Regions from separate parts of the Olleya sp. 1-3 genome, predicted to be linked through region 2. Evidence: riboswitches for the same ligand, from Rfam matches in the RefSeq annotation. Region 2 holds a riboswitch; the other holds the start of a gene.

Region 1 (15,726 bases), on a different contig from region 2:
GGAACAATCCATAGCGGTCATCTTACTGATAGTATTTACAATATAGACTACTTGCAAAGGTTAATTCGAGAAATAAAACCAGATTATATATTAACTGAAATTCCTCCAAATCTTTTTAAAACAGCTATGGATGGCTTTAAAAGAGATGATAGTATTTCTGAACCTCGTACGATGCGTTTTCCAGAATATGTAAATGTTGTGTTTCCATTATCAAAAGATATGGATTTTGAGATTATTCCAACAGCGGGATGGACACGATCTATGGCAGTGCAACGTGGACAAAAACTAAGAGCTATTGGTCAAGATACGTCTAGAATAGCTGATTGGGCTGCATATATAAAAGGAAATCAACTATCAGATTCATTATATAAAGCTAGTGGTAAAGTAAATGACCCCTATTTTATTCATACAAACACATATGATAGCATACAAGATATAGGACTACAAATTTATAATAAATTGTTTAATGAGGAGCTTGGTTTAGGTGGCTGGGAGAATATTAATATCGCGCATTATTGGAATATTGAGAAAGCATTAGAAAAACACCGTTATAAAGGGAAGCGTATACTAATTACTTACGGTGCTGGTCATAAAGGTTGGTTTTTGAGAGAATTACTTAAACGTGATGATATTGATTTATTAGAGATGAAACCATTTTTAGATGCCATAAACTAATGTATTGACTGTAACGTTTATATTTTAAAATATTTAAATTATAGGTAACAGTTAACCCTTTATAAATTAACACAATATTGTAATTTAGACGTATAAAATTTTTACCTTTGTAATTAATTATGAAGCAAGTATTACATAAAATAATGTCTTTTGCAATGGCTTTGGTAGTGTTACTATCTACAATGTCATTCACATTTAACATGCATTATTGTGGCGATACTTTAGTAGAAACAGCACTATTCCAAAAAGCAAAAGGCTGCGGAATGGAAATGATACAACCAGCAAAAGAAGGTTGTGTTATTACAAAAAAAAGCTGCTGTAGTGACGAACAGCTTGTTGTAGATGGTCAAAATGAGCTTAAGCTTAATTTAGACCAAATTTCTTTTGAACAACAAGTTTTTATAGCTTCATTTGTTTATACGTATATCAATCTTTTTGAAGGTGTCGAAAATAACACCTCTACGTTTGAAACGTATCACCCACCACTCGTCAGAACTCAAATCTTTAAGTTAGACGAGACGTATTTAATCTGATTTTAAAAACAATAGACTGTATTATCCAGTGATTTATATCATTAGGATAATGTACTGTATTCGGTGTTTTCCTATTTGGGATAACATCTCTCTCTAATTGTTTTAAACATCAAACCTTATGCTAAATAGAAGCATTAAATTTCTAATAGAAAATAAACTCGTAGCCGTATTATTACTCGCCCTTTTTATTGGTTGGGGAACTGTAAATGCACCATTTAATTGGGACACTGGCTTTTTACCAAGTGATCCTGTTGCTGTAGATGCCATTCCTGATATTGGTGAAAACCAACAAATTGTATTCACAAAATGGGATGGTCGATCGCCTCAAGATATTGAGGATCAAATTACCTATCCATTAACCTCTTCCCTATTGGGAATTCCTGGAGTAAAAACCATTCGTAGTTCGTCTATGTTTGGATTCTCTAGTATCTACGTCATTTTTGAAGAAGATGTTGAGTTTTACTGGAGTCGTAGCCGTATTTTAGAAAAGCTAAATTCTTTACCAAGTAACTTATTACCAGAAGGTATAAATCCTGCTTTAGGACCAGACGCTACAGGTTTAGGGCAAATATTTTGGTACACTTTAGAAGGTCGTGACGCAGACGGAAACGTGACTGGCGGTTGGGATTTACAAGAACTAAGAAGCATTCAAGATTACTATGTAAAATACGGATTATCTTCTGCTAGTGGTGTTGCTGAAGTCGCTTCTATTGGTGGTTATGTTCAAGAATATCAAGTCGATGTTAATCCCGAATTAATGCGTCAATACAATATTGGTTTAAACCAAGTTGTAAAAGCAGTTAAAAATAGTAATCAAGACATTGGTGCCCAAACATTAGAGATTAATCAAGCAGAATATTTAGTACGTGGTTTAGGCTATGTAAAATCTGTTGAAGATATTGAAAATGCTGTAGTGACTTCCGCCGACTTTACTTCCATTAAAATTAAAGATATTGGTAAGGTTACCTTAGGTCCTGCTGCACGAAGAGGGATTTTAGACAAAGAAGGTGCCGAAGTTGTTGGTGGTGTTGTAGTGGCAAGATATGGCGCCAATCCTATGGAAGTCATTACCAATGTAAAAGCAAAAATTAACGAGCTTAAAGGCGGTCTACCATCTAAAGTATTAGTAGACGGACGCACCTCTCAATTAACGGTGGTTCCTTTTTACGATCGTACAGAACTGATTGTAGAAACCTTAGACACCCTTAACGAAGCATTGACATTAGAGATATTAATTACCATTTTGGTGATTATAATAATGGTTTTTAATTTAAGAGCTTCCATTTTAATTTCAGGATTATTACCAGTGGCTGTTTTAATGGTTTTTGTTGCCATGAAACTGTTTAACATAGATGCTAATATTGTAGCGCTTTCGGGTATTGCTATTGCTATTGGAACTATGGTTGATGTGGGCGTCATACTCGCCGAAAACATGATTCGACATCTTGACGACGATGCTTTAAGACTTCGTGAAGATGGTACAGAATATACTATTAATGAAGTTATTTACAACGCTACTGCGGAAGTGTCCGGTGCTATTTTAACTGCCGTTTTAACTACTATTATCAGTTTTGTACCCGTATTTACTATGATTGGTGCAGAAGGAAAATTATTTAGACCTTTAGCCTTTACAAAAACGATGGCATTATCAGCCTCTTTGGTGATCGCCTTGTTTTTAATTCCACCTTTTGCAGCGTATTTATTTCGAAAAACAACATTAAAAAATTCCTTTAGATATTTTTTAAATGGCGTTTTAATACTTGCGGGAATTGCAATTATTATTTACGGCTTTTGGTTAGGATTACTCTTAGTTGCTTTTGGTATCACTGGTTTACTAGGTGTTTTAGAGAGATTAGATAAGAAGAAAATAAACTTAATAAATATTATTATTTCCTCGATTGCAATTGTATGTCTACTTGCAGAATATTGGAGACCATTAGGTTTTAACCGCAGTATCATTGTCAATCTTATTTTTGTTGCTATTATTTGCTTCGGAATTTTAGGTCTGTTTTCTATTTTTAGAAGGTATTATAGTCAGATTCTAAACTGGGCTCTAGCCAATAAAGTATTGTTTTTAATAATTCCTGTGACCGTTCTTATATCTGGATTTTGGATTATGAAAAATACAGGAAAAGAGTTTATGCCTTCTCTAAATGAAGGGTCGTTTTTATTAATGCCAACCTCCTTACCTCATGCTGGTGTTGAAGAAAACAAACGTGTGCTTCAGCAATTAGACATGGCGGTTGCGACTATTCCAGAAATTGAAACTGTAGTGGGAAAAGCTGGTAGAACAGATTCGCCTTTAGATCCTGCACCTTTATCCATGTATGAAAACATGATTCAATATAAATCGGAATACATGCGCAATTCCGAAGGAAAAAGACAGCGTTATAAAGTGAATGCTGATGGTGAGTATGTATTAAAAAACGGAATGTCATTGCGAGCAGAACAAAGTGAAGCGTGGCAATCTCTTAATGCAAAGGATCAACTTATCGAAGATAACAACGGTGAATATTACAGAAACTGGCGACCAGAAATTAAAAGTCCTGATGATATTTGGAACGAAATTGTACGCGTCACCAAATTACCAGGCGTGACGTCTGCACCAAAATTACAACCTATAGAAACCCGATTAGTCATGCTACAAACCGGTATGCGTGCGCCAATGGGAATTAAAGTAAAAGGTCAAGATTTAAAACAAATTGAAGCGTTTGGCTTAGAATTGGAACGACTACTAAAACAAGCGGAAGGCGTTAAAATAGAAGCTGTTTTTGCTGATAGAATTGTTGGAAAACCTTACTTGCTAATTGATATCGACAGAGAAAAAATAGCCCGTTATGGTATTTCAATAGCAGATGTACAAAGTGTTTTAAAAGTTGCTATTGGTGGTATGGCATTAACACAAACCGTTGAAGGACGAGAACGTTATGCAGTAAGAGTGCGTTACCCAAGAGAGTTGCGTGGTAATCCGGAAGATATAAAAGACATTTATATTCCTGTAGATACGGGTAGTCCTGTTCCGTTAAGTGAATTGGCAACCATTAGATATGAGCAAGGTCCACAAGTAATAAAAAGTGAAGACACGTTTTTAGTAGGTTATGTCTTGTTTGATAAATTGGATGGTTTTGCAGAGGTTGATGTTGTCGAAAATGCACAAGCCTTGTTTCAACAAAAAATAGAATCTGGAGATCTAATTGTTCCAAAAGGAATCAGTTATAAATTTACAGGTACTTATGAGAATCAATTGCGTGCAGAAAAAACATTGTCTGTGGTTGTTCCGTTAGCATTGGCTATCATCTTTTTAATACTTTATTTTCAGTTTAAATCTGTTAGCACATCATTAATGGTATTTACAGGAATTACGGTGGCGTTTGCTGGTGGTTTCATAATGATTTGGTTATATGGTCAAGATTGGTTTTTCAATTTCAGTTTATTTGGCGAGAATATGCGAGACCTCTTCAACATGAAAACCATCAATTTAAGTGTCGCTGTTTGGGTTGGTTTTATTGCACTATTTGGTATTGCTACCGATGATGGTGTGGTTATGGCAACCTACTTAACGCAAACTTTTGATCGCGAAAAACCGTCTGACAAAAAAAGTATTAGAGCTGCTGCTTTACATGCTGCCGAAAAACGAATTCGTCCGTGTTTAATGACTACAGTAACCACCATTTTAGCATTGTTACCCGTTTTGACATCCACAGGTAAAGGAAGTGATATTATGATTCCGATGGCAATTCCAATATTTGGAGGGATGGTTATTGACATTACCTCCTACTTTATTGTCCCGGTTTTATATAGCTGGAGAGAAGAGATTAAAGTGAAAAGATTAAAGTGAAAAACTAAAAGTTAAAAGTGAAAAGTGAAAAACTGCAAGTTGAAAGCTTAAAGTTGAAAGTTCTAAGTGAAACACTAAAATTATGGGAAGAAGTATTTTAAAAGATAAAAGTTATGCCTTTGCTATTTTAATTGTGAAATTATCTCAATTACTAGTTACAGAACAAAAGGAATATGTTTTAAGTAAGCAACTTTTAAGAAGTGGAACAGCTGTTGGAGCGTTAATTCGTGAAGCAGAATTTGCACAGAGTAAAGCAGATTTTATTCATAAAATGAGTATTGCTCTTAAAGAAGCCAATGAAACTTTGTATTGGATCGATTTATTAAAAGACACCAATTATATTGATAAACAGCAATATGAAAATCATTTCCATTTAAATAAAGAATTGGTAGCTATGTTGGTTAGTTCCATAAAAACATCAAAATCTAGATTATAATGACAAATTCTATAAAAAAAGTACTGTATTTCATTGTTTTTAGTTTTTCACTTTTCTTTGTTCACTCTGTAAATTCCCAAGAACTAGAAACCTACATTACTACTGCTTTGGAAAATAATCCTGAGATTCAGAAATTTGAATTACAATACGCTATTGCTACAGAAAAAGTGAATGAAGTTAACACGCTTCCAAACACCGATTTTAGTGCTGGCTATTTTGTAAGTGAACCAGAAACACGCACAGGAGCACAACGTTTTAAAGTGTCGGCAAAGCAAATGTTGCCTTGGTTTGGGACTATTACTTCACGCGAAAATTATGTAAGCGCATTGGCTGATGCAAAATATGAAGACATTGTAATTGCTAAACGAAAGCTTGTTGCTTCGGTGTCGCAATCGTATTATAATCTTTATGCTAATAAAGCAAAACAAGAAGTTTTAAACGAGAATATTAAATTATTAGACACCTACGAAACATTAGCTTTAACCTCTGTTGAAGTTGGTAAAGCATCTGCAGTAGATGTATTACGATTGCAAATGCGTCAGAATGAAATGCAACAATTATTAGACATCTTAAGTCAACAATTTTTAGCAGAGCAAACTAATTTTAATAAGCTACTAAATCGGGATAAAACTATTGCTGTAAATGTTGTAAATGCATTGCATATGCCTTCAGAAGATTTTGAAATAAATTTGGAAAATTTAGTATTACATCCAGAATTGTTGAAGTATGATAAACTGTTTGCTTCCGTAGAAAAATCAGAACTAGTAAATCAGAAAGAAAGCAATCCAATGATTGGTTTTGGTTTAGATTATATCGCCATTTCAGAAAGACCAAATATGAATTTTAATGATAACGGAAAGGATATAGTTATGCCAATGGTTTCGGTTTCAATCCCAATATTCAACAAGAAATACAAATCACAAACCAAACAAAACAAATTGCAACAACAGGAAATCGAATTTCAGAAACAAGACCGTTTAAACACGTTAGAAACACTTTTAGACAAAGCAATAAACGATAGGGAATCAGCTAGAATAAGTTACAATACACAAGTAAAAAACTTAAAACAGGCTAAGGATGCCGAATCGATTTTAGTAAGAAGTTACGAAACAGGAACTATTGATTTTAATGATGTTTTAGATATTCAAGAATTGCAATTGAAGTTTCAAATGAACCAAATCGAATCCGTTAAAGCCTACTATTTACAAACCATAATTATTAACTACTTAACTCAGCAATAATGAAACATACATATCACATACACGGAATGACTTGCAACGGATGTCGCAGTCATGTGGAAGACACCCTTTCAAAAGTAAAAGGTGTTTTAAAAGCTACAGTTAATTTAGAAAAAGCGGAAGCTACGATAGAAATGGATTCACATATCGCCTTAGAAACCTTTCAGGAGGCTTTAAAAAACGATGGTGGCCGATACAGCATACATAATTTAGGAGACCATAATCATGCTAAGGACAATAGTAATACTTCCGTGGAAATAAAAAAAGGGCAAGGTACAGGTACTTTTTACTGTCCTATGCATTGCGAAGGCGATAAAACCTATGCCAAATCTGGCGATTGCCCAGTATGCGGAATGGATTTAGTGGAAGAACAAAACCTATCAAATACCACAACAACACAATGGACGTGCCCAATGCATCCTGAAGTTATTAAAGACGAACCCGGAGCGTGTCCCATTTGCGGAATGGATTTAGTGCCATTGGAAGCAGATGCTTCAGCAGAAGATAAAACCTATAATAAACTATTAAAAAAATTCTGGATTGCAGTCGCTTTTACTGTACCCATATTTTTAATAGCCATGTCAGAAATGCTCAGCAATAATCCATTATACACCATTTTAGAGCAAAAAACATGGAATTGGATCCAGTTTGTATTGTCTATTCCTGTTGTGTTTTATGCCACATGGATGTTCTTTACACGTGCTTGGACTTCAATTAAAACAAGAAACTTTAACATGTTTACGCTTATCGGTATTGGTTCTGGTATCGCTTGGTTATTTAGTGTATTCGCTATGCTATTTCCAGAGGTCTTTCCTGCAGATTTTAAAACCGCAGAAGGCAATGTTTTTGTGTATTTTGAAGCTGCAACAGTGATTCTAACTTTAGTATTATTAGGACAACTATTAGAAGCAAAAGCGCATAGTCAAACTAGTGGTGCAATAAAGGAATTACTAAAATTAGTACCCGCAACCGCAACATTGGTAACAGAAGGCGAAGACAAAGTTATTGCAATTGATAAGATTGAACAAGGCAATTTATTACGTGTAAAACCTGGAGAGAAAATACCTGTAGATGGTAGTATTGTTGAAGGACAGAGTAGTATTGACGAATCTATGATTACCGGAGAACCTATTCCTGTTGATAAAGTGGTAGCCGATAAAGTAACCTCAGGAACCATAAATGGCACAAAGTCGTTTGTAATAAAAGCTGAAAAAGTAGGTTCGGAAACGTTACTGTCTCAAATCATTCATATGGTTAATAACGCTAGTCGTTCTAAAGCACCAATACAGAAACTGGCAGATAAAATTGCTAAGTATTTTGTACCTACCGTATTACTAGTTTCTATAATTACCTTTATTCTTTGGGCAGTCTTTGGTCCAGAACCAGCGTATGTATTTGCGTTTGTAAATGCTATTGCTGTATTAATAATTGCTTGTCCTTGTGCTTTAGGGTTAGCAACACCAATGTCTGTTATGGTTGGTGTTGGTAGAGGTGCACAATCTGGTGTATTAATTAAAAATGCAGAAGCTTTAGAGACAATGAATAAAGTAGATGTGCTTATTGTAGATAAAACGGGAACGATTACAGAAGGAAAACCATCTGTTGAAAAAGTGATTGCTGTTACTAAAATTGAACAAGAGCTACTACTCCACTACATTGCTTCTTTAAATCAATATAGCGAGCATCCTTTAGCAGAAGCTATTGTCAATTATGGTAAATCAAAACAGGTCGCTATTACCAAAGTAAACGATTTTGAAGCAGTAGCAGGAAAAGGCGTTATTGGTACTATTGATAATAAAAAAGTAGCTTTAGGAAATGCTAAATTATTAGAGCAATACTCTATTTCTATATCAGAAAATTTAGCTAGTCAAGTAATTGCAGAGCAAGAACAAGGAAAAACGGTGTCTTACATCACCGTAGAAAATGAAGCTGTAGGATATGTTACTATTTTTGATGCCATTAAAAAGACAAGTCAAGAGGCTATAAAACAACTTCAGGACAATGGTATTGACGTTATTATGCTTACTGGAGACAATAAAAACACAGCTAAAGCAGTCGCAGAACAATTAAAATTAAAACATTATAAAGCAGAATGTCTGCCAGAAGATAAACTAAACGAAATAAAAAAATTGCAACAACAAGGAAAAGTAGTTGCTATGGCTGGAGATGGTATTAATGATGCACCAGCTTTAGCACAGTCGGACGTTGGTATTGCAATGGGAACAGGAACCGATGTTGCTATTGAAAGTGCTACAATTACTTTAGTTAAAGGAGATTTACAAGGCATTGTAAAAGCTAAAAACTTAAGTCATGGTGTGGTTAAAAACATACAACAAAACTTGTTTTTTGCTTTTGTTTATAATGTTATCGGTGTACCAATTGCAGCAGGAATATTATATCCATTTTTCGGATTGTTATTATCTCCAATGATTGCTGCTTTAGCAATGAGTTTTAGTTCAGTATCAGTAATAGCCAATGCGTTACGTTTAAGAAATATTAAAATATAGTCAAATGAAAAAATATATAATTTACACAGCAGTATTAGCGGTTGGGTTACTATTGGGATGGTTTCTTTTTGGAGGCACTTCTAATACTGAAACAGAACATAAGCATGATAATGCAGCAGAAACTAACCAAATGTGGACCTGTTCTATGCATCCACAAATAATGCAACCCGAATCTGGCTCATGCCCTATTTGCGGTATGGATTTAATTCCTGCAGAAAGTAGCGCTAAAGGGTTATTAGCAGATCAGTTTAAACTATCTGAAAACGCTATAGCATTGGCCAATATTCAAACGTCGATAGTTGGTAATGCTAATACGGAAGATAATGCCATAACATTATCAGGTAAAATTGTAGAAAACGAAGACAATACAGCCATACAACCTGCGCATTTTGACGGAAGAATAGAAAAATTATATGTCAAGTCTTTAGGCGAAAAGGTTAATAAAGGACAAGCTATTGCTAAAATTTATTCGGCAGATTTAATTGCAGCGCAGCAAGAATTGATAACGACGTATAGTATTAGAGCATCCCAGCCACAGTTATACAAAGCAGTGCAAAACAAGTTTAAAAACTGGAAAATTCATGGTTCTCAATTAGACGACGTTTTAAAAACGGGACAAGTAAAAACAAGTTTTACAATCTATTCTCATGTATCTGGTGTTGTTACAGAAATTGCAGTGAGTGATGGCGCACATATTATGGATGGAAAACCCATTTTTAAAGTTTCTAATTTAACAACAGTTTGGGCGAACTTTGATGTGTATGAAAACCAAATTAGTCAATTCAAAAAAGGACAAAATATTCACGTTGTGACTAATGCTTACGCGAATAAAGTATTTAAAGGCACTGTAGATTTTATAGATCCTATTTTAGATACTAGAACTAGAACTGTAAAATTACGAGTAGTACTTAATAACAAAGACCAAATATTAAAACCTGGTCTATTTGTAGAAGGGAAAATAAAAGGAATCACTGCAAGTAAATCCGATGTTTTATCTATACCAACAACAGCCGTGTTATGGACAGGAAAACGCTCTGTAGTCTATATTAAATCGAATCCAAATGAACCTGTTTTTGAAATGCGTGAAATTACATTAGGTACTCAAATTGGTGATAAGTATCAAGTTTTAGAAGGTTTAAACACTGGTGATGAAGTGGTAACCAACGGAACCTTTACAGTGGATGCTGCTGCACAGTTACAAGGCAAAAAATCTATGATGAATAAAAAAGGAGGTAAAGTTATGACGGGACATGAAGGCCATTTAGGAATGGAAACTACCACAAATACAACGCGTCAAAAAGGAGCTAATACGGAACGAATAGACGTTTCAAAACAATTTCAAAACCAATTAAAAGTTGTCTTTAATGATTATATCCAATTGAAAGAGGCCTTACTTAAAGATGATATAAACACTATTAAAGCAGAATCAAAACAACTACTAAATGATTTGCCTAAAGTAGACATGACATTACTAACAAGCCAAGAGGCGCATAAACAATGGATGTCACTTGAAAAAGAACTAAAATCTGTTACTACGTTACTTTCAAACACTTCTGAAATTGAAGATATAAGAGGCCATTTTAAAGATCTATCTTCGAAATTAACAGAGGTAATCAAAGTTTTTGGAATAAACGAAAAAGTGTATAACCAGTTTTGTCCAATGGGAGACAATAATAAAGGGGTGTATTGGCTGAGTAAAAAGGAAAATGTGATTAACCCTTATTTTGGAGGTAAAATGCTGACTTGTGGAGAGGTAAGACAAACCATAAACTAATACTATTGCAACTTTAATTAACAAATATAAATTCGGAATTTAAAAGAGACAAACAATTAAATTACGAATGTGTTTCAATTATACAGAATTAAAATAAATTTTAAAATTTATTCATTTTGTAACTAATTACAAATTCAAATTACTAGCTTTGTTACAGTAAACTTTAGGAGTAGCTATTAAATTAGTTTGAGAAAAATCCTTAGAACCTGATTTGGTTAATACCAACGTAGGGAAAAGTTAACAGTATTTTTTACTGTACACTTCCTCTATTTTCAATTCTTACCATTCTCAATCCTTTATTGTTTACATAACTGAAGCTTTTATGCTTCTAAATTGTAATTAATATGATAAACATAAAGGTTAATAACATCACGTACCAATTTCAATCTACGGTCACACTAGACCAAATAATTAACCAACTAGATATTTCGGTTAACGGGATTGCTGTTGCTATAAATCAAAGTATTATCACCAAATCAGATTGGATCTCTACAACGCCTAATGATGGTGATGCTCTGCTAATTATTAAAGCTACTCAAGGCGGATAATAGCCACTTTCAAACACTTCAATACAATAAAAGACCAAAAATAATCAACCCTTAAACGATGAAAAACAAAGATACTGCGCCTAAACAAGGCGGCATTACTAGAAACCCTTTTCCTAATTCTAAAAAGATTTACGTTAGTGGTAAAATTCACCCACAAATCAAGGTCGCTATGCGCGAAATTGAGTTGAGCGACACCGTGGATTCTATGACTAAAAAGAAAACACCTAACCAACCAGTAACAGTGTACGACACCTCGGGTCCGTATACAGACCCAAACAAGCAAATCGATATCCATAGCGGAATAGAGCGCATTCGTGAATCTTGGATTTTACAACGTAATAATGTAGAACAATTAGACGCCTACTCTTCTACCTATTGTAATCAGCGTCTAAACGATAAAAGTTTAGACCACATGCGTTTTAAGCTACTAAAAAAGCCATTACGTGCTAAAAAAGGAGAAAATGTAACCCAATTACATTATGCCAAACAAGGTATTATCACACCAGAAATGGAATACATTGCTATCCGCGAAAACCAGCGTATTGATGAGATGATCCAAATAAGAAAGCAACATAAGGGCGAGCATTTTGGGGCCTCTATTCCTGATAAAATCACACCAGAATTTGTACGTTCTGAAGTTGCAAGAGGTCGCGCCGTAATACCTTCCAATATTAATCACCCAGAAGCCGAACCTATGATTTTAGGACGCAACTTTTTGGTTAAAATTAATGCTAATATTGGTAACTCGGCAGTCACCTCTTCTATTGAGGAAGAAGTGGAAAAAGCAGTCTGGGCGTGTCGTTGGGGTGCAGATAACATCATGGATTTATCTACCGGAGAAAACATTCATGAAACCCGCGAGTGGATTATTCGCAACTCCCCTGTTCCCGTTGGTACCGTACCTATTTATCAAGCTTTAGAAAAAGTAAATGGTGTCGCAGAAGACTTAACTTGGGAGATTTTTAAAGACACGTTAATAGAGCAAGCAGAACAAGGCGTTGATTATTTTACCATTCACGCAGGTGTTTTATTACGTTATGTACCTATGACCGCTAATCGCGTTACCGGTATCGTATCTCGTGGTGGCTCTATTATGGCTAAATGGTGTTTAGCCCATCATAAAGAAAGCTTTTTATATACTCATTTTGAAGACATTTGCCAGATTCTTAAACAATACGATGTCGCTTTTTCTTTAGGTGATGGTTTACGTCCTGGATCTGTTGCAGATGCCAATGACGAAGCGCAGTTTGCCGAGCTAGAAACCTTAGGCCAATTAACACAAATTGCCAGAAAACATGACGTACAATGCTTTATAGAAGGTCCTGGTCACGTACCAATGCACATGATTAAAGAAAATATGGAGAAACAAATCGAGCTTTGTGACGAGGCTCCTTTTTACACATTAGGGCCTTTAACCACAGATATTGCACCTGGTTACGATCACATTACATCCGGAATTGGAGCTGCCATGATTGGTTGGTACGGTTGCGCTATGTTGTGCTACGTAACCCCAAAAGAACATCTTGGTTTACCCAATAAAGAGGACGTCCGCGTTGGTGTAGTAACCTATAAATTGGCTGCTCATGCTGCCGATTTAGCAAAAGGGCATCCGGGGTCACAACACCGCGATAATGCACTAAGTATGGCACGATTCGAGTTTAGATGGGAAGATCAATTTAATTTGGGATTAGATCCCGAACGTGCTAGAGAGTACCACGACGAAACGTTGCCCGCAGCTGGTGCTAAAATCGCCCATTTCTGCTCGATGTGTGGACCAAAATTCTGTTCCATGAAAATTTCTCAGGAAGTCCGTGATTTTGCAGCCGAAAACAAAATTGTAGATAACGAGGTCATTCAAAAAGGAATGGACGAAAAATCTAAAGAATTTAAAGCCAAAGGTTCCGAAGTATATCTATAAAATAATTAGGAAGTTCCCACGCAAAAAAAGCGTGGGCAGGCTTTCCATTACAATCTTTTGCAGAAAAAGCAAAAGGATTTTCATTGCAATCCTTAACTCAAAAACACATGATCATTGTCATTGCTCCAGAACAAGATGTGCCTCAAGAAACTGAAACATTAAACACATTGTTTCATAATGGTTTAGAGTGTTTTCATTTAAGGAAACCTTTAAAAAACTATCAAGAGCATGTTTCGTATTTAAATCAAATAGAGACTAAATACCATCATAAAATTGTAGTCCATCATCATCATAAACTGGTTAATACATTCCCCTTAAAAGGGATTCATTTTACAGAACAAAAAAGAATAGATCATATCGATAATCCTGGTCCATATTTAAAAAATTTAGACCTATTTGGAAAAACAATTAGTGCTTCTTTTCATAATCCTGAAGTATTGGCTAATTGTTCTTTTCAATTGGATTACCATTTACTAAGTCCAATATTTGATTCGATATCAAAAAAAGACTATTCCGGTAAAGGTTTTGACGTTACTGCTATTGATAAGTCAATTATTGCTTTGGGAGGTATTACTGTTAACACTATACCGCAAGCATTATCCCTAGGTTTTAAAGGTGTTGCAGTTTTAGGGAGTATTTGGAATACAAAAAATCCTATTGATCAATTTATAGCATTAAAAAAGGCAGTATTAAATAAAATAATATGATACCAAAACTACATTATATATCGCAAGGCGCCTCTCCTACCCAACATTTAGAGAACATTAAAAAAGCCTGCGTTTCAGGAATAGACTTAGTACAATTACGACTAAAAAACGAGACTAACCACGTGGTACTAGAAACCGCAAAAAAAGCAAGAGAAATCACCTCAAAACATGGTGTTTTACTAATTATAAACGATCATTATAAAATCGCTATTCAAGCCCAAGCAGACGGTGTTCATTTAGGAAAATCAGATACCTGTCCACTAATAGCTAGAGCGACTTTAGAAACATGGCAAATTATTGGAGGAACAGCAAATACACTTGAAGACTGTCAAACATTAATAGATAAAAAAGTAGATTATATTGGTTTAGGACCTTATAGATTTACCAAAACTAAAGCCAACTTAAGTCCTGTTTTAGGGCAACAAGGCTATGCTTCATTAGTAAAACAATTACAAACCAAAACACCAATTATAGCTATAGGTGGCATTATTCAAACAGATGTTTCCTCTATTATAAAAACAGGTGTTCATGGTATTGCTGTTTCCGGCGAAATTACTCGTGATTTTAATTCAATTTTAAATTTTAAGACATTAATCAATGCTGACATCACACAATAACCAAGATAGTCATCAAAAGAAAATAATACATACTATGTTACAAATAGCAGATAAACAATTTAACTCCAGATTATTTACAGGAACAGGCAAATTTAGTTCGTCTAAAATAATGGAAGACGCTTTATTAACCTCAGAGAGTGAGCTTATAACCGTAGCATTAAAACGGGTTGATGTAAAAGATAAACAAGATGATATTTTAAGTCATTTAAAGCATCCTAATATACATTTATTACCAAATACGTCTGGCGTTCGTGATGTAAACGAAGCCATTTTTGCAGCACAATTATCAAGAGAAGCTTTGGAAACCAATTGGATTAAAATAGAAATACATCCCGATCCAAAATACTTATTACCAGATCCAATCGAAACCTTAAAAGCAGCAGAGATATTGGTAAAATTAGGGTTTGTAGTTATGCCTTATATTCATGCAGACCCAGTATTATGTAAACGATTAGAAGATGTTGGTGTGCAATGTGTGATGCCTTTAGGGGCGCCAATTGGAAGTAATAAAGGCATTAAAACACAAGAGTTTCTAGAAATTATAATAGATCAAAGTAACGTCCCCGTTATTGTAGATGCGGGTCTTGGTGCGCCTTCTCATGCTGCTTTTGCAATGGAATTAGGTGCAGACGCCGTTTTAGTTAATACAGCCATTGCTGTTTCTCAAAACCCTGTGCAAATGGCTGAAGCTTTTAAGCTTGCTGTAAAAGCTGGTAGATTAGCTTACGAAGCCAAATTAGCACCTGTGATTAATAAAAAAGCTATGGCAAGCAGTCCACTAACTAGTTTCTTAAATTAAGCATATGAGCAGTTTTAAAGACGTATTTGATAAGTACAATTGGGAAGACACGTTACAAAGCATTTTTGATAAAACAGAATCGGATGTTTTGCATGCTTTGAATAAACCAAAACGAGATTTAGAAGACTTTAAAGCG
Region 2 (15,726 bases):
CTTTTGAAAATCAAGACATTTGTGTGCTAACAATAAAAGTGGTAAAAACAGATAGAAGCGAGTATGAACCACATTTTTAATTTTCTTTTTGGACAGTATTTAGAATACGAAACAGCAGATGTTGTTTTAGAGATTATTGCAGTCATTTTTGGCTTTTTGTCTGTTTGGTGTTCTAAACAAAATAAAATTTGGGTATTTCCAACGGGTATGATAAGTACCGTAATTTTTGTCTATTTATTATTTAAATGGCAATTATTGGGGGATATGATGATAAACGCCTATTATTTTTTAATGAGTGTTTATGGATGGTATATTTGGACAAGGAAGGTAGATGATAGTCACGTGACACCAATTTCTAGAACAACACCTAAAGAGAAAAAAACGAGTCTTTTTATATTTATAGGAACCTTGTTTTTTGTTTACTTTGTATACCAATGGTTTGATAAATGGACTAGTTGGGTAGCTTACGTGGATACAATAACAACTGCAATCTTTTTTGTAGGTATGTGGTTAATGGCTAAACGTAAAATTGAAAATTGGATTTTTTGGATAATAGGAGATGTTATCTCAGTGCCTTTATATTTTTATAAAGGATTTACCTTTACTTCCTTTCAGTATTTCGGATTTACAATCATTGCCTTTTATGGCTATATAGCATGGAAAAAGTACTTACACAGCAACCCGCAAACTGTATAAAAATTGTGCTGTTTGGTCCAGAATCAACGGGTAAAACAACATTATCGCAACAATTAGCACGCCATTACCACTCGGTTTGGGTGCCAGAGTATGCAAGAGATTATTTGCAAAACAAATGGAATAACGAGCGTAAAACCTGTGAGCCTAAAGATTTATTGCCAATCGCAATCGGGCAAATGGCATTAGAGAATAATTTGGCTCAAAAAACAGACTCTGTTTTAATCTGTGATACAGATTTATTGGAAACTAAAGTGTATTCTGAAGCGTATTACTCTGGGATCTGTGATCCTACACTTGAGAAATATGCTTTAAAAAATATATATGATTTATACTTTTTAACGTATATTGATACCCCTTGGGAGGCAGATGACTTACGTGATAAGCCCGAAGAGCGAGAAGCTATGTTTAAAGCGTTTGAGTCGGCATTAATAAAACATAAAAAACCTTATGTGTTATTAAAAGGAGATAAAAAAACGAGATTAGAGTTAGCTATAAAACATATAGATTTATTATTAGAAAAATTTGGAGATGCAGTTTAATAAAAAAGATTTAGATTTTATCAATCAAAAAGGGCTAACACAAAAAAAAGTAGAGCAACAATTAAATCTACTTAAAGCGGGGTTGCCTTTTATTAATTTAGAAAGAGCAGCAACTATAGATGATGGCATACTCCAGTTTTCTTACGACAAGGCATCTCAATTAATTAGTCATTACGATTCAAGAAAAGACGATTTAAAGGTTGTAAAATTTGTGCCTGCTTCTGGTGCAGCAACTAGAATGTTTAAGTTTTTGTTTGAGTTTTTAAAAGACTATAAGCCCAAAAAGCAAAGTATAAATGCATACATCAATAAAAATAAGGCGTCAGAATTATCCTTGTTTTTTATTGGTTTAGAGAAATTGCCGTTTTACAAATTGGTAATTCAATATTTAGAAGACAATAATAAAATAGATAAAAAATCTAGTAATGATCAGAAATTATACGCATTTATAAAAGCAGTAATGGAAGCCGATCAATTGTATTTTAGTGATTTCCCTAAAGGATTACTGCCGTTTCATAACTATAAAAAACACCTTGCGAGTGCTTTTGAAGAACATTTATTTGAAGCAGCGTTGTACGCTTCTGTAAAAGGTAAAGCAGCACTTCATTTTACAATTTCTGAGAAACATAAGGATAAATTTCATGAAGAATTTGAGAGAATACAGGAAATTGTAGAGGAAAAAACAAAGACTAAATTTGATGTGTCATTTTCATATCAAAAAGAGTCTACAGATACTATTGCTGTTACTTTAAAAAATGAAATTGTACGTGAAGAAAACGATGAGTTGTATTTTAGACCTTCAGGACATGGTGCATTACTTGAAAATTTAAACGAATTTGATGCAGATATAATATTTGTGAAAAACATTGATAATGTTGTTGTTCATGAATATGAGCTTGAAGTTGCTAAGTCTAAAAAGATGCTAGCAGGTTTGCTGATTGAAGTAAGAGAACAAGCATTTAAATACGCTAAAGCTTTAGACGAAAAAGAATTGTCTGATAATGATATTGTTGAGATTGCAGAGTTTTTAATTTCAAAAATGAATGTTGTTATTTCTTCTGAGTTTGAGAAATATTCTAAGCAATATCAAATTGAATACTTAAAAAGTAAGCTAGACAGACCGATTCGTATTTGTGGAATGGTTCAAAATGAAGGAGAACCAGGAGGAGGTCCGTTTTGGGTAAAGGATGAGGGTGCTAACTTGTCATTACAAATTGTGGAGTCCGCTCAAATTAATAAAAAAGAAAAATCTCAGAAAAGCATTCTTAAAAAAGCGACACATTTTAACCCTGTTGATTTAGTTTGTAGTATTAAAAATTATAAAGGAGAAGTTTATGATTTACAAAAATTTGTAGATCAGCAAACAGCTTTTATTACTATGAAAACTAAGGTAGGTAAGGATATTAAGGCTCTTGAATTACCGGGGCTTTGGAATGGAAGTATGTCTAATTGGAATACTATTTTTGTGGAAGTGCCATTAGTGACTTTTAACCCAGTAAAAACGGTAAACGATTTATTAAAACCGACACACCAAGTCACTTAATATGTTAGATAAAGTTGCTTTAGAAAAAGAGTTTAAATTAAAAGCTATCCGCAGCTCAGGAAGTGGTGGTCAACACGTAAATAAAGTAGCGACAAAAATAGAACTTAGTTTTTCTGTAAGTCTATCAATTGTATTAACTGAAGAACAAAAAGAGTTAATTTTAGTTAACCTATCTAAGAGGTTAACTAAAGAGCAGGTCTTGATATTGCAGTGTGGAGAAAGTCGTAGCCAGTTAAAAAATAAAGGCATTGCAATAAAACGTGCTTTTTCCATTCTGGAAGGTGCATTACATGTCGATGCCAAGCGTAAACCAACTAAAATTCCGAGAGCGGTTATCCGAAAACGTCTGAAAAATAAGAAATATAATTCTGATCTAAAAAATAGTCGCAGAAAGCCAAGCTTAGATTAAAGACTATTAAAATTGGCTTAATTGTGTAATTGCAATATTAATATTTGCTGGTTTTTGTAGATTTTAAAAAAAAGTTAGATTGCTATTTCATAAATCAAAATTCTAATCTACCTTTGCAGCGTTCTCATAAAAGGGGTGCCTATATCGGCTGAGATCATACCCATTGAACCTAGAACAGGTAATGCTGTTTAGGAATTTGAAACACATTTTATTGTGTTACTAAGTGATACTTAGATAGTCTAAGTGTTGCAAAAACTAATTAATAACAATTAAGAATAATCACCTCTTTTTATTCGATTATCATTTTAATCGTAATGAAAAATTTATTTCTTTTTTTAACACTTTTAGTGTTATCGGCCAGTGCTTACGGGCAAGACCAAAAAACAGTTACCTTAGACTCAACAAAAATTACCAAACTAGACGAAGTCTTAATTCAATCTATTCGGGTAGAGGCAGATTCGCCAATTACACACTCTAATGTTACAAAAGCAGATTTAGAAAAACGTAATTTAGGTCAGGATATACCTATTCTTTTAAATTATTTACCATCTGTTGTAACTACAAGTGATGCCGGAGCAGGAGTTGGATATACTGGAATCCGTGTTCGTGGTGTAAGTGCGCAATCAACAAATATTACTATTAATGGTATTCCGTATAATGATTCAGAAAGTCTAGGAACATTTTGGGTTAATTTAGGAGACTTTTCTTCTTCAGTAGAAAGTTTACAGCTACAACGTGGTGTTGGTACATCTACAAATGGATCAGGTGCTTTTGGAGCGAGTATTAATGTGCTTACAGATGCAGTTGCAAAGGAAGCTAAGGGAGAAGTTTCTAATAGCTTTGGAAGCTATAATACCAGAAAGCATACCGTAAAATATAGTACAGGGTTATTAAATGACCATGTAGAGATTTCAGGTAGATTATCTCAAATTAATTCTGATGGTTATATTGATAGAGCGACGTCAGATTTAAAATCGTACTTCCTTCAGGGTACTTATGTGGATGATAATACACTTATTAAAGCGGTTACTTTTGGTGGTAAAGAAGTTACCTATCAAGCTTGGAATGGTATAGATATAGACAAACTTAAAGAGGATAGAACATTTAATCCTTCAGGAGAATATCAAGATCAAGATGGTATTACACGTTATTATGATAACGAAGTAGACAATTACACACAAGATCATTACCAATTGCATTGGAATCAAAAATTTAATAATAATTGGTCTACTAATTTAGGTTTAAATTACACTTACGGACGTGGGTATTTTGAACAATATAAAGAAGACGAAGATTTTGATACTTACGGTTTTGATCCAATCACTTTAGGGAACGAAACCATCAACGAGACTGATGTAATTAGAAGACGTTGGTTAGATAATAATTTTTATGTTTTAAATGCTAGTGTTAATTACAAAGATGACAACTTAAATTTAAGTTCGGGTGTGTTTTACAGTTCTTACCATGGTGAGCATTTTGGAGAAGTAATCTGGTCTCAATACGCAAGTAATAGCCAGATTAGAGACCGTTATTATGAGGGTGATGGTGATAAATATGATTTTAGTGCGTTTGCAAAAGCGACGTACCAATTAAATAATAAGTTAAGCCTGTTTGGAGATTTGCAATTTAGAAGTGTAAATTATGATACTAGCGGTATTAGTTCTGACTTAGTATTATTTGAAATAGATAAAACCTATAATTTCTTCAACCCTAAAGCAGGATTATCTTATAATTTAAACCCTAGTAATAACTTTTATTTCTCTTATGCACGAGCAAATAGAGAAGCTAGTAGAAGTGATTTTGAAAGTAATCCAGATATTAAACCAGAGCAATTAAATGACTTTGAACTAGGATGGAGATACAAAAGTAAAAACTTAATTTTTAATGCGAATGCTTATTACATGTTGTATAATGAGCAATTGGTGCTAACAGGAGCAATTGATGATGTAGGATCGTTTATCAGAGATAATTCTGGAAAAAGCTCACGTTTAGGAATCGAGTTGGAAGCAGTAGTAAAATTAAGTAATCAATTTTCTATTCAGCCTAACGTAACGTTTAGCTCAAATAAAAATGACGAAACGATTATAAATAGAGATGGTGGACTTGTAAATTTAGGGAAGACTAATATTTCTTTTTCACCGGATGTAGTGGCTTCAAATGCATTTGTATTTCAACCAATGGATAATCTGCAGTTTTCACTTTTAAGTAAGTTTGTGGGAGAACAATTTATGGGTAACACAGATTCTGATACCTCAAAATTAGACAGCTACTTTGTTAACGATTTTAATGTAACCTACGAGATTAAAACAAATAAAATTTTTAAATCTATCCTGTTCTCAGGACTAGTAAATAATATTTTTGGAGAAAAGTATGTGTCTAATGGATATTACTATACCTATGACGATACATGGTCTAATCCAAATACAACAACAACTATAGAAGGTGCTGGATATTATCCACAAGCAACGACTAACTTCTTAGTTGGTGCAACGTTAAAATTTTAATCACTAATTTTTAAGTAAACCAGTAAAAAGCATCTCAAATTTGAGGTGCTTTTTTAATTGTTATAAACTCTAATAACACTTCCGTTAACTTCAACAAAATAAGGTTTTAATGCAAATTGCCCAGAGGTTCCATCAAATGGTGCTCCGTCTACAATGTTATAAGAATTTCCATCTTCGCAGTTACAGGTAGCAGTAATACCAGATACCGTTAATTTAGAGCAAGTGGAAGGGACGTGGTTAGGATCGGTAATTTCAAAAGCAGTGTACATATTGTTACCAATATTATAAATTACAATACCTTTATAGCCAAAACCGTTAAGTACTAAGTGGTTGCTAGGAAACTGTAAGGAGTTGTATTGTGGTAGTGTTGTATTTATTGAATTTAGAGTGTCAAATGCAATATTGGGGATAAAGTTATTAGTATCATTATCGTCATTTTTTTGACAAGACGTGACTAATATAAAGCAGAATATTATTGTAGCTATAGACCTTAACATATAAATTTAATAATTTTTTAAGATTGCAATTTACAACAATTACAATGTTGAGTTAAATATTTTGTATATTTGTAATGCAAAATCTCGTGTCGACGAGATTTTTGTGTTTAGCGCTAAATTGTTTTAGCGCCTTTTTATTTAAACGAAAAAAATATGAGTAAAGTATCTTATTATACAGCAGAAGGATTAAAAAAGTTGCGTGAAGAGTTAAAGCAACTTAAGGATGTAGAGCGTGTTAAAGCATCAAGAGCTATTGCGGAAGCAAGAGATAAAGGTGATTTAAGTGAAAATGCCGAATATGATGCAGCTAAAGAAGCGCAAGGTATGCTAGAAATGCGTATTGCTAAATTAGAAGATCAAATGGCAGGAGCACGTGTTATTGACGAGTCTCAAATGGATACGTCAAAAATATTGGTCTTATCAAAAGTAAAAATCAAAAACCAAACTAATGGAATGGAGATGAATTATACTTTGGTGGCCGATGGTGAAGCAGACTTAGCAGCAGGAAAAATATCTGTAAACAGTCCTATTGGGAAAGGTTTACTTGGTAAAACTGTTGGGGACGTTGCAGAAATACAAGTGCCAAACGGTATTATTAAATTTGATATTGTCGAAATAAGTAGATAAATAAATGGTGTTTTATTTCGCTTAAGCTGAAAACCATTTCAAATAAAAAAGATTCCTGTTTTTGTACAAAGCAGGAATCTTTTTTTATCTTTAAATCATATACAAATAATTATGGCATCCATTTTTACAAAAATAGTTAACGGAGAAATCCCTTGTTATAAAGTAGCAGAAACTGAAGATTTTTTAGCCTTTTTGGATGTTAATCCAAATGCTAAAGGACATACGTTATGTATTCCTAAAAAGGAAGTGAATAAAATTTTTGATTTAGACGAAGCAGCATATATTGGTTTAATGCAATTTTCAAGAAAGGTCGCTATAGCTTTAGAAAAAACAGTGCTTTGTAAGCGTGTTGGTGTAAGTGTTATTGGTTTAGAAGTGCCTCATGTACATGTGCATTTAATACCATTAAACACAATGGAGGATGCTAGATTTATTAATAAAGTAACATTAGAAAAGGAGACTTTTGAAGCTTTGGCTAAAGCAATAAGTGCCAACCTATAGTTTATAGACCACAAGTCCTATTACTGCTGTAATTACAGCTATACCTGCAATAACTAAGATCCAAAACAAACTTTTATATTTTTTAGATGCTTTTTTAGGCTGAAAAGCTTTCATTTGGTATTCAAAAACGCGTTCGATATCGTCCGTCCATCTTGCTGGATAAATAGGCGTATTGCAAACGGTGCAATTCATTTCAGTACTGACCTCTTGGGTAATGCTTTTGTAAAAAGAAGTTTCAATAAAACGTTGCTTAAATGTTAATTGCAACCCTTTAGTGCTAAAGCACTCAGGACAATTGTTATTTAAATTAACTGTTTTTATTGTTATTAATCTTTCTGCCATCTATATCGTTTTTAAGCTAATTTGCATCGTTGTTCCTTTTCCTTTTTCAGAATTTAGAACTTTAATGCGACCATCATGGAAATCTTCTACGATTCGTTTTGCCAATGATAAGCCAAGTCCCCAACCGCGTCTTTTAGTTGTGTAACCAGGGTCAAAGATAGTGTTAAATTCGTTTTTACTTATCCCTTTTCCGGTATCTGTTACAGTAATTTTTACTTGTTGTTCAAGTTGTGATATAGTAACCTGTAAATCACCTTTTCCCTTCATGGCATCAATAGCATTTTTAACTAAATTTTCAATAGTCCAGCTATATAATTGCTTATTTAAATTGACGTAAATAGGGTGTTCTGGGATTTTGAGGCTAAAATTGACTAGTTTTGAGGACCTTGTTTTTAGATAATCATAGGCTTCTTGAGTTTCGGCTATAATATCCGATTTTTCTAACGTTGGAAGTGATCCTATTTTGCTAAAACGCTCAGTAATAGTTTGCAAGCGATGGATGTCTTTTTCAATTTCTTTAATATATTCAGGATTGGTGTCTTCACTTTTTAAAATTTCTGTCCAACCCATTAAAGAAGATAAAGGAGTTCCAATTTGATGTGCAGTTTCTTTAGCCATTCCTGACCATAATTTATTTTGTGTTGCAATTTTTGAACTACGATAAAAAAAGTAAACTACAGCTCCAAATAAAACGATGATTAATAATAATGCTAATGGGTAGTATTTTAATTTATTTAATAGTGGCGAGTTACCGTAATACAAGGTCCCAATAGATTCTTCGCTATTAGAGTCGTTATTAAAGTAAGATAATGGTATTGGGTTATTTTCTTCTTGATATTGTTGTTGTCTTTTTTTTAAAAAAGAAGTCACGTTTCTAATACCTGTAGTATCTAAGTTTTTTAAACTTTGAAAGTCGCCTTCTGGAGACACTAGTATCATTGGGGTTGTTGAGGTGGAATCCGTAATTATAAAAGAAGTTACGTTATTGACTTCACTATTAATATCATTAAAACTGTTTAGAAAATCACTTTGTGCGTATGACCATGTTTCCATTTTACGGCGTTCTTCTGCTTTAAATTTTTGAAAAAACACATAGGTATTCCATAAAATTAAAGAGATAATGGCAAACGAAGCAATGATAATAATCCAACGGATTAGTTGGCGATGTTTTGTAAAAAACATGATGGTTAATTTTTGTTGTTAATATAATGCAATTCTGTTAATAATATTGTGATGGTTGGTCAGTAATTACCTTTTAGTTGGTAAACAGATTATGTATTTTTGCTAAAATCAAACAGACAACTATGTTATCTTTTACTCCACAAGAATTTTCAACAGCTAAATTACATGGGTATTTACTAAGTGCTGTAGCACCTAGACCAATTGCATTTGCTAGTACTATTGATGCAGATGGTAATCCTAATTTATCGCCTTTTAGTTTTTTTAATGTCTTTAGTGCAAACCCTCCAATTTTAATCTTTTCGCCAGCAAGACGTGTAAGAGATAATACAACTAAGCACACTTTGGAAAATGCCGAGTTAACTAAAGAAGTTGTTATTAATGTTGTAAATTATGATATTGTACAGCAGATGTCTTTAAGTAGCACAGAGTATGCTGAAGGTGTTAATGAGTTTGATAAAGCTGGTTTAACGATGTTAAAGTCGGATTTGGTAAAACCGTTTAGAGTGGCTGAAAGCCCAGTGCAAATGGAGTGTAAAGTTAACGAGATTGTTAAATTAGGTACAGAAGGTGGTGCTGGAAATTTAATTATTTGCGAAGTTGTCAAAATGCACGTTTCAGAAGATGTTTTAGATGAAAATGGTGCAATTGACCAAGTCAAGCTTGATTTAGTATCTAGAGCTGGTGGTAGTTTTTATAGTAGAGCAAAATCTGGGTTTTTCGAAATTCCAAAACCGCTATCAACATTAGGTATTGGTGTTGATGCCTTACCAAAAGAGATTAGAGAAAGTGCGGTTTTAACAGGGAATGATTTGGGTCTTTTAGGGAATGTTGAAAACTTACCTGAGGAAAAAAGCATTCAGGCTTTTAAAAACCAACATAATTTAAGTTCTTTGTCCACAGAACAGAAACATGAAAAAGCAAAGTCTTTTTTAAGCTTTAGTGATGTAGATAGTGCTTGGAAAGTGTTATTATCGTAAGTTTGCGATACCAAAATAGACGAATATTTAATAATTATATAGAAAATGGAAGTACAAGGAAAAGTTAAGCTAGTAGGAGAAACTCAAAGTTTTGGTAGCAACGGATTTAGAAAAAGAGAGTTAGTAGTAACTACAGAAGAACAATATCCTCAACATATTTTAGTAGAGTTTGTTCAAGATAAATGTGATTTATTAAACAATTACCAAGTTGGACAAGATGTAAAAGTAAACATCAACTTACGTGGTAGAGAGTGGGTTAATCCTCAAGGAGAAACTAAATATTTTAACTCGATCCAAGGATGGAGAATTGAAGGTGTACAAGCTGGAGCAGCACCTCAGGGTATGCCAGAAGTGCCACCTGCACAAGCTTTTGAGCCTGCAAAAGATGTTAAGTCTGAAGATCATGACGATTTACCTTTCTAGTAAAAACAATGCTGTTTTGGCAGCGTAATTATATAAAACCTCAATACAATAGTGTTGAGGTTTTTTTATTTTAGACCTTTTCCTTATTTTTCGATAAACAAAACCTGTAATGGATTTTTTAAATAGTAATCTTTCTTTTCCTGATGTGTCCCATGCTACCGAAGATGGTTTGCTAGCTGTTGGAGGTGATTTAAGTGCCCAACGTTTATTGCTAGCCTATCAAAAAGGAATTTTTCCTTGGTTTGAAGACGATAATACTATTATGTGGTGGTCTCCAGATCCTAGATTTGTTTTATTTCCGGAAGCATTGAAAGTCTCTAAAAGCATGAGGCAAGTATTACGTAATTCAGATTTTGAAGTTACAGTTAATACAAGTTTTGATTCGGTAATTAAGGCATGCGCAGCAGCTAAAAGAATAGGTCAAGAGGACACATGGATTACCAAAGGGATGATTGATGCATACACCAAATTACACCATTTAGGATATGCTAAATCTATAGAGGTTTGGTTAAATAAAGAATTGGTAGGCGGTTTATATGGTGTGGATCTTGGTAATGGTGTGTTTTGCGGAGAAAGTATGTTTGCTACAGTTAGCAATGCTAGTAAAGTGGGCTTTATAAGTTTTGTACAGAATACCAATTACAAGCTTATTGATTGCCAAGTATATACTAATCACCTAGAAAGTTTAGGTGCGGAGGATATATCTAGAGCTCAGTTTTTGGAGTATTTAGTTTAAACTTCGTTATATCTAAAGCAACCCACTTCGTGATCGTTTACCATACCAACAGCTTGCATAAAAGCATAAATTACTGTGGATCCCACAAACTTAAAACCACGCTTTTTTAAATCCTTACTTAAGGCATCACTTAAAGCTGTATTTGCTGGCGCATTTTTATAATAATCTATAGTGTTTTTAATGGGCTTATTATCTACAAAAGCCCATAAGTACTTGCTGAAACTTCCAAATTCTTTTTGGATGTCCATAAATAATTGAGCATTTGTTATTGTTGCATTTACTTTTAACTTGTTTCTTATAATGCCTGCATTTTGTAATAACTGAGCTTTTTTGTCTTCATTATAATTTGCTATTTTTTTGTAATCAAACTGGTCAAATGCATCAAAAAAATTATTTCGTTTGCGTAAAATAGTAATCCAACTAAGTCCTGCTTGAAAAGTTTCTAGAATTAAAAATTCAAATAGTGTGGCGTCATCATGGACAGGATTACCCCATTCGTTATCGTGGTAAGCCTCATAAAGTTCATCTCCAACACACCAACCGCATTTATGTTTTGTCATTTTTATTGATTTTAAAATTAAGTATTATCGCTATAATTAAACCGATAATAAGTGCCACTTTTAAACTACCATAAAAGTTACACTCCGTTGTTAATTACCCTTCAAACTATTGTGGTAATATTTAAAACAAGCCAACCAGTAAAATAGGTCATTTAAATAGTTACTTTTAGTTGCTTATTTATTTTCAATGTAAGGTTTTTAATTAATTACTACTAATGTAACAACAGTAACTTAAAAATCATAATAGTTACTGTATTTTTGTACTATGGAAACACTTAAAGACACAATTATCAAACAAATTATACAAGACGGTTTAGATAATAGCATGAGCTATACTGAGTATAGAGAATTAGTTTCGACTTTAGTCGAAAAAAACGCTAATACAGGTCATGAAGTGACGGAGGCATTAGCTAACTATACCATGCTTAATAATAAGCGTATGAAGCGTTGGGATAAAACAATTAAGGTTGGAGAGGCTGTTTCAGATGCTATAAAACACAAGAGTATTAATCAAACTTGGATTATTATTACAGAAAGTTGGTGTGGAGACGCTGCACATGTAATGCCTGTAATTAATAAAATGGCAGCGCTTAATGACGGTATTGATTTTAGAGTGGTTTTAAGAGATCAAAACGAAACTTTAATGGACCAGTTTTTAACTAATGGTTCTAGGTCTATTGCTAAGCTAATAATGTTAGATACGGACTCTAAAGAGGTTCTTGGGACTTACGGTCCTAGACCAAGTACGGCAACTGCTTTAGTAAATGACTATAAAGTGCAGCATGGTGGCTTAACACCAGAGTTTAAAGAAGAATTACAGCATTGGTACAATAAGGATAAAGGTCAAACTGTTATTGCAGATTTATTGCCTTTAATGGGGTAATTATACACTGTATTATTTATATAAAAAAAGCCTCTCTTAATTTAAGAGAGGCTTTTTTATTAATACGTTTACTTACTAGCTATTTATACTATTTTCCTTTAAATTGAAAAGTTATAGATCCAATCTGTTTTGCTTTATTGGAGGTGTTAAATTTGGCTTCTTTTGCATATTGCAATGCATGTTCTTGCAAACATAAGTTGCTTGAAGTCGAAGCGTTATTGACGTAAGTATCGATAACATTACCGCTTTTATTAACTATGATATTAATTACTATTTTACCTTCTGCATTACATAAATAGACAGGGATAGGTAATGAAACATCAGTACGCCCTTTTAAAGAAAAATACACACTACTATTTGTGTTTGCGACATTACCTTGTTTGGCACTTTTATTTTGAGATTGCTTATTTAGCACCTCATTTACGCTATTAAAACTAGTTAAGGTTTGTTCTGATATAACAGCGTTACCATTACTTTTTTCTGAAGATGCATCACTTTTAGGACTGTTTTTGTATGTCTCTAGTTTAGGGTTTGTATAATCTTCAGGTGGTGCAATAGGTTTATAGGCTTGCGAATAATGTTTGTAGTTTTCTGACGTGTTATAGGCCTTATTAGTTGCTTTGGGATTGTTTTTTAATATAATGTCTTCAGCTTTATCAGGAATACTAACGTCTTCAATAACCTGTAGTTGATATAGTGTTTCAGCTACAGCTGTACTTCTCTTATAAGCACCTATATTTAATACAGAAAGTATCAGGGTACCTGTAATTAATAAAGTTATAGCTAATGCTTTTTGAGAATTATTTAAAGTCATTAATGGCAAACTATTAAAATAACGGTTATGCTATTTAGTGATGTATATACGTTTATAAAACCCGAAAAGACTAGTGTTAGTCCTTTTTTTGGAGATTTTTAATAAAATCCTCAATGGATAATCCTTCTTTTACATCAAAGGCACCAATTTTTGTGCGTCGTAAAGCCGATAAGTGTCCTCCAGAATTTAACGCTTTTCCAAAATCGTTAACTAAGGATCGTATATAGGTTCCTTTGCTACAAACAACTCTAAAATCTATATTTAAGCCATCAATGTTTGTAATTTCAAATGTTTCAATTGTAATTTTTCTGGACGGTATCTCTACGGTTTCGCCAGCTCGTGCATATTCGTATAAACGTTTCCCTTCTTTTTTTAATGCAGAAAAGATAGGTGGGAATTGGTCAATTTCTCCCGTAAACTGTTTCGTTGTTTGGTGGATTAATTCCTCAGTAATATGTTCTGTTTCAAACGTATTATCAACCTCGGTCTCTAAATCGTAAGACGGTGTTGTGCTTCCTAAAACAATAGTTCCGGTATATTCTTTAATTTGACCTTGAAAAGTATCTATTTGTTTTGTCATTTTACCCGTGCAAATGACTAGTAATCCTGTTGCTAACGGATCTAAAGTTCCGGCATGTCCAACTTTTATTTTTTTAATATTAAAAGCTTGTCGGATTTCCCAACGTAATTTGTTTACGGCTTGAAAAGAAGTCCAATTTAAAGGTTTGTCTATTAATAATACTTGTCCAGCTTGGTAGTCGTCTCCAGTCATAACTTAATTTAAAATCGAAAATGATATAGCAATAACACCAACAATAGCACAGTAAACAGCAAAATAAGATAACTTGCTTTTTTTAACTAGACTAATCATCCAAGTACAAGCAAATAAACCGGCTACAAATGCAGCAATAAAACCAGCAGATAATGCAGTTATATTTTGATTTTCAAAATTTAGATCACCACCTAAGATGTCTTTTGCTATTTTTCCAAAAATTAACGGAACAACCATTAAAAAGGAAAAACGAGCAGCTTTAGTTTTATCGTTTCCTAATAGTACAGATGTAGATATAGTAGCGCCACTTCTAGAAATACCCGGTAACATAGCAATTGCTTGAGATACTCCTATTATAAAGGCATTTTTAAAAGAGACGTTTTTATTAGTGTTTTTGGCTTTGTCTGCAAAAAATAATAAGACAGCAGTAACTATAAGCATACAACCTACTAAAAGGATGTTTCCACCAAAAAGTTGCTCTAATTGTTCTTCAAAAAACAGACCGACTAATGCAGCCGGAATCATTGAGATTACAATTTTTGTTACAAATTTAGTATCGTCATTCCATTTAAAAGATAAAAACCCTTTTATGATTTCTAAAATGTCTTTTCTGAAAATAACGATGGTACTTAATGCAGTTGCAAAATGAAGTATCACAGTAAATAGTAAGCTTTCTTCGGGGATACTAGTATCTCCTAAAATTGCTTTACCAATTTCTAAATGACCACTTGAAGATACAGGGAGAAACTCTGTTAATCCTTGTATAATACCTAATATAATTGAATCTAAAATATCCATGTGGCAAAAGTATTAAAATACTATGACCAATTGATAATTTGAAGTTATAATTTATTGTTGAAAATAAAGTTTAAAATAGTAAAACTTGCTTAGCCCTTTTTTGGTTTAGACAATATAGCATAGACCTGTATACCAAAGCCAATAATAACTAAAGCAGGTGCTAGACGTATACGTCTCCAGCTAAAAATAGCATCACTAAATACATTAGGATCATCACTACCACCGCCAGACATTAAAATAAAGCCTAAAGCAATTGTGCCTAAGCCAATAAACATGAATTTATAGTTGTGTTTACCAAAGATTGGTTGTGAACTCACAATAATTTTATCGTTTTCAGTGTCTTGTCTCAAGGTCGTAATGTTATTAATTTACTACAAATTTAAACTTTTTAATTTAATCGTAAATAAATTTAGCTTGCTGTTTTTTTAAAGTCACCTGATCTGTTTGTGCGACTTTATTTTCAAATTTCGGTTTTACTGATGCTAAATAAGCAACAATTGCAACCATACCTATTAATACAAATGTGATTCGTTTCATAATCATTAATTTTAGATTAAATAATCAATTAAAGTATTAGTTGGTCAATAGCGATGTGTTTTTCGGTTAAGTAAATATAACGTGCTTAAGTGTGAAGTATTGTTAATGCTTTAGTTAAACTGTGTTAAATTAATACAGTTGGTCTGTCTTTAGATTTAAAAAACGTTGTGTCGCAAAATGTGTGCTTATCCAAGTTATAATAATACCTAAGAAGAAAATTATTAAAAATAATCCGCCTATTAAAACTGGACTTTGGCGTAGGTTTAGCTCAGGAAACGCTTGATCTACATAAAAAACAATAAAGCCTAAACCTAGTAATGCAATCACTGCACCTAGGACACCAAGTTTTATGCTTTTCCATACAAAAGGACGACGTATAAAGCGCT

Evidence for each region. A riboswitch is a leader RNA that binds a small molecule or an ion and turns the genes downstream of it on or off. The one in region 2 is predicted to bind thiamine pyrophosphate.
Region 1: another riboswitch for thiamine pyrophosphate. It lies ahead of thiS (sulfur carrier protein ThiS); the one in region 2 lies ahead of CXF54_RS15570 (TonB-dependent receptor).

What each region holds. Positions count from the first base shown of each region.
Region 1 is NZ_PJBW01000009.1:39,660-55,385, forward strand. Features, by position in the region: gene CXF54_RS10745 (hypothetical protein) at 1-675, shown strand, start outside; gene CXF54_RS10750 (HYC_CC_PP family protein) at 795-1,208, shown strand; gene CXF54_RS10755 (efflux RND transporter permease subunit) at 1,327-5,046, shown strand; gene CXF54_RS10760 (four helix bundle protein) at 5,129-5,482, shown strand; gene CXF54_RS10765 (TolC family protein) at 5,482-6,723, shown strand; gene CXF54_RS10770 (heavy metal translocating P-type ATPase) at 6,723-9,227, shown strand; gene CXF54_RS10775 (efflux RND transporter periplasmic adaptor subunit) at 9,232-11,001, shown strand; TPP riboswitch at 11,157-11,251, shown strand; gene thiS (sulfur carrier protein ThiS) at 11,346-11,549, shown strand; gene thiC (phosphomethylpyrimidine synthase ThiC) at 11,608-13,467, shown strand; gene CXF54_RS10790 (thiamine phosphate synthase) at 13,575-14,174, shown strand; gene thiE (thiamine phosphate synthase) at 14,171-14,791, shown strand; gene CXF54_RS10800 (thiazole synthase) at 14,772-15,590, shown strand; gene thiH (2-iminoacetate synthase ThiH) at 15,595-15,726, shown strand, end outside.
Region 2 is NZ_PJBW01000058.1:545,348-561,073, reverse strand. Features, by position in the region: gene CXF54_RS15595 (thiamine-binding protein) at 1-80, shown strand, start outside; gene pnuC (nicotinamide riboside transporter PnuC) at 64-696, shown strand; gene CXF54_RS15585 (AAA family ATPase) at 657-1,235, shown strand; gene CXF54_RS15580 (DUF4301 family protein) at 1,225-2,778, shown strand; gene arfB (alternative ribosome rescue aminoacyl-tRNA hydrolase ArfB) at 2,780-3,187, shown strand; TPP riboswitch at 3,309-3,399, shown strand; gene CXF54_RS15570 (TonB-dependent receptor) at 3,502-5,691, shown strand; gene CXF54_RS15565 (hypothetical protein) at 5,745-6,188, opposite strand; gene greA (transcription elongation factor GreA) at 6,342-6,815, shown strand; gene CXF54_RS15555 (HIT family protein) at 6,927-7,316, shown strand; gene CXF54_RS15550 (hypothetical protein) at 7,311-7,658, opposite strand; gene CXF54_RS15545 (sensor histidine kinase) at 7,659-8,840, opposite strand; gene CXF54_RS15540 (flavin reductase family protein) at 8,963-9,817, shown strand; gene CXF54_RS15535 (DUF3127 domain-containing protein) at 9,863-10,240, shown strand; gene aat (leucyl/phenylalanyl-tRNA--protein transferase) at 10,350-10,976, shown strand; gene CXF54_RS15525 (DNA-3-methyladenine glycosylase I) at 10,973-11,536, opposite strand; gene CXF54_RS15520 (thioredoxin family protein) at 11,802-12,419, shown strand; gene CXF54_RS15515 (hypothetical protein) at 12,508-13,233, opposite strand; gene truB (tRNA pseudouridine(55) synthase TruB) at 13,310-14,005, opposite strand; gene CXF54_RS15505 (undecaprenyl-diphosphate phosphatase) at 14,009-14,803, opposite strand; gene CXF54_RS15500 (DUF3098 domain-containing protein) at 14,893-15,120, opposite strand; gene CXF54_RS15750 (hypothetical protein) at 15,197-15,340, opposite strand; gene CXF54_RS15495 (cell division protein FtsX) at 15,470-15,726, opposite strand, start outside.